2 regions of the Mesorhizobium sp. 2RAF45 genome follow, and region 1 is predicted to be linked to the other one. Evidence: predicted binding sites of a transcription regulator. Region 1 holds the regulator's gene; the other holds the start of a gene.
The links. Region 1 encodes PhoB, which activates phosphate uptake and scavenging genes when phosphate is short. Its sites were predicted from a motif close to TGTCATNNANCTGTCAT; they were not measured.

Region 1 (2,979 bases):
GAGCCGGCCTCGGCGCTTGACCCGCTGTCGACCGCCAAGATTGAGGAGCTGATCGACGAGCTGCAGGCCGACTACACGATCGTCATCGTCACCCACAACATGCAGCAGGCGGCGCGCGTCTCGAAGCAGACCGCCTTCATGTATCTGGGCGAACTGGTCGAGTTCGACCGCACCGAGAAGATCTTCACGTCGCCTCGCGAGAAGCGCACGCAAGACTACATCACCGGCCGCTTCGGCTGATCGCACGCATACGAGGACCAGGATCATGGCCGAACACACAGTCGCAGCCTTCGACGAGGATCTCGGACAGATCAGCAGGCTGATCAGCGACATGGGCGATCTCGCCGGCTCGATGGTCGGCGGCGCCACCAAGGCACTGCTGAACTCCGACAATGCTCTCGCTCAGCGCGTCGTCTCCGACGACGCCATCATGGATGCGCGCCAGCGCGAACTCGACGACCGCGCCATCACGCTGATCGCCAAGCGCCAGCCGATGGCCGACGACCTGCGCCATGTCGTCGGCTCGATCCGCATGGCCGGCGACCTCGAACGCATTGGCGACCTTGCCAAGAACATCGCCAAGCGCGTCGGCACTGTCGGCCTCAGCGCCACGCCGCGCGACCTGTCGCATTCCATCGACGCCATGGCGCAGCTGGTGTTGATCCAGGTGCAGGGTGTGATCGAGGAGTATGCGGCGCGCGATGCCGCGGCACTGGCGATGCTGCGCGCCGACGACGAGCGCATCGACGTCAAATACACCTCCGTCTTCCGCGAATTGCTGACCTATATGATGGAAGACCCGCGCAACATCACGGCTTGCACGCATCTGTTGTTTTGCGCCAAGAATCTCGAACGCATCGGCGACCATGTGACCAACATCGCCGAGAATGCGTACTATGTCCTGACCGGCACGCAACTGCCCGCCAACCGTCCAAAACAGGACGAGACGGCGATGTCGGCGCCGGCGGCCTGAGCGCAGGGGTAATCAATCGATGATCGCACCACGCATCATGGTGGTGGAGGACGAGGAGCCGCTCGGCGTGCTCCTCCGCTACAATCTGGAATCGGAGGGTTACCAGGTCGAGGTGGTGACCCGCGGCGACGAAGCCGAAATCCGCCTGCAGGAGAACGTGCCCGACCTCCTTGTGCTCGACTGGATGGTGCCGGCGGTGTCCGGCATCGAACTCTGCCGGCGCCTGCGAATGCGGCCCGAGACCGAGCGGCTGCCGATCATCATGCTGACCGCCCGGGGCGAGGAAAGCGACCGTGTACGTGGGCTCTCCACCGGCGCCGACGACTATCTGGTCAAGCCGTTCTCGACGCCGGAATTCATGGCCCGCGTCAAGGCGCTGCTGCGCCGCGCCAAGCCGGAAGTGCTGTCCAGCGTGCTCAAGGTCGGCGATATCGTGCTCGACCGTGAATCGCACCGGGTCTACCGCAAGAAGAGCGAGATCCGGCTCGGGCCGACCGAATTCCGCCTGCTCGAATTCATGATGCGGCACCCCGGGCGCGTGTTCTCGCGCAGCCAACTGCTCGACAATGTCTGGGGCGAGACGATCTACATCGACGAGCGCACCGTGGACGTGCATGTCGGCCGGTTGCGCAAGGCGGTCAACAATGGCCGCATGCCGGATGTCATCCGCACCATCCGTGGGGCGGGCTACGCGATCCGCGAGGATTGAGCACAACCTGACTCAGGCGACGTTTTTCTTCGCGGCAGGGCCTGCTTTCGTTTGCACGCCGGGCGCGAAAATCTCCTGGTCGACGAAGGTCAGCGCGCGCATGGCACAGCCTTCGCGGATCAGCGGCAGTTCGTTCGGCTCGGTGTCGAAGGAGATCGATTTCGAGTGCTGGCCGCCGGCGGTCTGGGCGATGGCCTCGCGCAATGCCGGCTCGATCAGGTCGAAGGCAGCGGCGCTGACGCCGACCATGGCGACGGGCGCGGGATCGATCAGCGCAAACAGGCTGCCGAGGCCGTAGCCGAGTGCCTCCCCGGCCCTGCGGTAGGCTTCGCGCTCGGGCCCGTCCCGTTCCCGTGCCGTCGCGGCCAGCGCCCGCATCTGCGCGTCGCTGACATCGGCCACCGGCTCGGTGTCCTCGCCGAGCTGCCTGGCGTTGCGCCAGATGGCGTAATTGCCGGCATAGGCCTCGACACAGCCGCGCCGCCCGCAGCGGCAGAGCGCGCCGCCCGGCCGGTGGATCATGTGGCCGAATTCGCCGCCTGAGGAATGGGTGCCAGTGAACAACTCGCCCTTCAGCACCAGCCCCATGCCGATGCCGTGCGAAAGCAGGATGGCGATGAAGTCGTCACGGTAGCGCTCGGGATCGCGCCAGCGCAGCGCCACCGCCATCATGTTGCAGTCGTTTTCCATGGTGGCGGGGATACCGAACTCGGCTTCGAGTATGTCTGCGAAGGCGATGTCGGTCTGCGGTGTGATCGGCGACCACAGCATCGCCCGGGCCTCGGTGTCGGTGATGCCCTGGATCGCCAGCGCGATGCGGGCGACGCTGCGTACGTCGATGTCGGGATCGTCGAGGCGCCGCCGCACTATGGCCACGCACTCGCCGATCAGCGCCTCGCGCGACATGGTCAGCGTGTCCAGCCGGCGCTGTTCCTCCGATATCACCTGGCCGGCATAGTCGATGACTGCGACCCATAGGAAATTCAGCGACAGCACCACGGTCATCACAGCCGCGGCCTCCGGATTGAGGCCGAGGCCGACCTGCGGCCTGCCGCGTTTCAGCGCGCCGGCCTCGCTCGGCTTGCCCTCGGCCAGGATGCCTTCACCGATCAGGTCGGAGGAAATCGCCGATATGGTCGAATGGCTGAGGCCGGTGGTCGCTGCGATCTCGGTGCGCGAGGGCCGGCCGGCCCGGCGCACGGCCGCGATCACCATCGCGCGGTTGCGCCGGCGCAGATCGTCGTGGCGGATTCCGACCGACATGTTTTTTCACATCCTCCCGGTCGCCGCGGTTCTT
Region 2 (2,979 bases), on a different contig from region 1:
TGTTCGTGGCCGATGCCATCCTGCTGGGCTGGCTGGGCTCGCAACCGGCGGAAGGCAGCTATGTGTTCATGGCGCAGATGGCGACGCTGTTCTACTTCGCCTTCTTCCTGGTCGCGCTGCCGGTGCTTGGCCTGATCGAGACGCCCCGCAGGCTGCCGAACTCGATCACCGAGGCGGTGCTCGAAAAGAACAAGGGCGGCAGCGGGCATCCGGCGGGCGCCACGGCCGCGCCAGAGACCAAGGGCTGAGCGGTAGAGAATCTAAGGGGATTTGGCATGAAAAAGATTCTCACCTCGCTGGCGCTGGTCGGCCTTGTGGCTGCCGGTACCGCAGCGTTCGCGGCCGAAGAGGCGCACAATGCGGCGGCACCCACGCATTTCCCGATCAACGAGCCGAAGGAAATGAGCTGGAGCTTCACCGGCCCGTTCGGCACCTATGACAAGGCGCAGCTGCAGCGCGGTCTGAAGGTCTACAAGGAAGTCTGCTCGGCCTGCCATTCGATGAACCTGGTGGCGTTCCGCACGCTGTCGGACCTCGGCTACAACGACGCCCAGATCAAGACGCTGGCCGCCGAATACACCATCCATGACGGCCCCAACGACGCCGGCGACATGTTCGACCGTCCCGGCAAGCCGTCCGACCATTTCCCGGCGCCGTTCGCCAATGAGGAAGCCGCGGCTGCCTCCAATGGTGGCGCCGCCCCGCCCGACATGTCGCTGCTGGCCAAGGCGCGCGGCGTCGAGCGTGGCTTTCCGCAGTTCGTCTTCGATATCTTCACCCAGTATGACGCGGGCGGGCCCGACTACATCCATTCGCTGCTGACCGGCTACGACCAGACGCCGCCGGCCGGAATGGTCATTCCCGAGGGCACGCACTACAACCCGTACTTCATGTCGGGTGTGTCGCTGAAGATGCCCAAGCCGCTCTCCGACGGCCAGGTGACCTATGACGACGGCTCGCCGCAGACCGTCGACCAGTATTCGCGCGACGTGGCTGCCTTCCTGACCTGGGCCGCCGAGCCGCACATGGAAGACCGCAAGAAGACGGGCTTCCGCGTGCTGGTGTTCCTGCTGCTCTTCGGCGCGCTGGTCTACCTGACCAAGCGCAAGGTGTGGGAAGGCGTGGCCCACTAAGCCGCGCAACCAACGACCAAGAAAGGCGCCGAAAGGCGCCTTTTTGCATTTCCGGCGACAGGTTGTGTCACATGGCCGTCACCGCCAACGGCGATCCTGCGCCATTCCCAACAAAGGATCGCACCCATGAAGAAATTCGCATCGCTGACCGCCGGTCTGCTGTTGCTGGTCATCGGCTCGGCCGCCCGGGCCGAAGACGCAAAACCCTTCGTCACGAACAAAGACATCGACTTAACGATGATCCTGCCGCCGCCACCGGCAAACGATTCGGCGCAGACCAAGGCCGAACTCGGCGAGGTGCTGACGCTGCAGGTGACGCGCACGCCCGAGATGGCAGCCAGCGCCGTTGCCGACTCCGAGGAGAATGTCTGGCGCTTCGCCAATGTGATGGGGCCGAATTTCAACAAGGAGAAGCTGCCGAAATTCAGCGCCTTCTTCGATCGCGTGGTCGAGACCGAAGGCGCTGTCGTCGATCCGGCCAAGGATGTCTGGAAGCGGCCGCGTCCGCATCAGCTCAGCGATCTCGTCAAGCCGGCGGTCAAGCTGTCGAGCTCCGGCTCGTGGCCGTCCGGCCACGCCACCGTCGGCACCATGATGGGCATCATCCTGGCCGACATGGTTCCGGAGAAGCGCGCCGGGATCATGGCGCGCGCGGCCGAATACGCCCACAACCGTGAGGTTGGCGGTATCCACTATGCGTCCGACGTAGAAATGGGCAAGATTTCCGGCAGCGTCATTGCCGCGGTCCTGCTCAACCGCGACGACTTCAAGGCCGAATATGAAGTGGCCAGGGCAGAGCTTCGTTCCGATCTCGGCATGTAATCTTCGTCAGCAGTCGGCTTCGATGCGAGGGGCGCTTCAGGCGCCCCTTTTCTTCTCACGGCCATGCTCGGCGGCAGTTCAGCAATTAGTCCGTTGGCAGGGCTGCATCGGATTGATATTCGAGGCATCGAAAGGCGGCGAATGTTGGCCCGCCACGGCCTTGGAAATCGATGATGCGACTCAACGACTGTCATAACTTTTCCGATTTCCGCCGCATGGCGCAGCGAAGGCTGCCGGGCCCGATCTTCGACTACATCGATGGCGCGGCCGACGATGAGGTCACCTATCGCCGCAACACCGAAAGCTTCGAGACCTGCGACCTCGTTCGCAACGTGCTGCGCGGGGTGGGCGAGATCGACATGTCGGTGACGGTGATGGGGCAGAAGCTGGCGATGCCGTTCTATTGCTCGCCGACCGCCCTGCAGCGACTGTTCCACCATCAGGGCGAGCGCGCGGTGGCCAAGGCCGCCGCCAAATACGGCACCATGTTCGGTGTTTCTTCGCTTGGCACCGTCAGCCTCGAGGAAGCGCGCGGGATCAGCGCCAGTCCGCAGGTCTACCAGTTCTATTTCCACCGGGATCGCGGCCTCAACCGGGCGATGATGCAGCGGGCGAAGCAAGTTGGCGTCGAGGTGATGATGCTGACCGTCGACAGCATCACCGGGGGCAATCGCGAGCGCGACAAGCGCACCGGCTTTGCCATTCCCTTCAAGCTCAACCTCGCGGGGATGGCGCAGTTCGCGCTCAAGCCGGCCTGGGCGATCAATTATTTCACCCATGAGGGGTTCAAGCTGCCGCAGCTCGACGAGCATGTCGACATGGGCGGCGGCACGATGTCGATCAGCCGCTATTTCACCGAAATGCTCGACCCGTCGATGACCTGGGACGATGTCGCCGAGATGGTCAGGCAGTGGTCGGGGCCGTTCTGCCTCAAGGGCGTCATGTCGGTCGAGGACGCCAAACGCGCCGTCGAGATCGGCTGCAGCGGCATTGTGCTTTCCAATCATGGCGGCCGGCAGCTGGA

Region 2: the regulator PhoB is predicted to act here: its motif matches at 1,199-1,215, upstream of AB4Z43_RS06740 (acid phosphatase).

What each region holds. Positions count from the first base shown of each region.
Region 1 is NZ_JBFRGG010000012.1:113,275-116,253, forward strand. It holds gene pstB (phosphate ABC transporter ATP-binding protein PstB) at 1-240, shown strand, start outside; gene phoU (phosphate signaling complex protein PhoU) at 266-973, shown strand; gene phoB (phosphate regulon transcriptional regulator PhoB) at 993-1,682, shown strand; gene AB4Z43_RS25795 (ROK family protein) at 1,695-2,945, opposite strand.
Region 2 is NZ_JBFRGG010000002.1:381,001-383,979, reverse strand. It holds gene AB4Z43_RS06750 (cytochrome b) at 1-248, shown strand, start outside; gene AB4Z43_RS06745 (cytochrome c1) at 276-1,133, shown strand; gene AB4Z43_RS06740 (acid phosphatase) at 1,260-1,955, shown strand; gene AB4Z43_RS06735 (alpha-hydroxy acid oxidase) at 2,129-2,979, shown strand, end outside.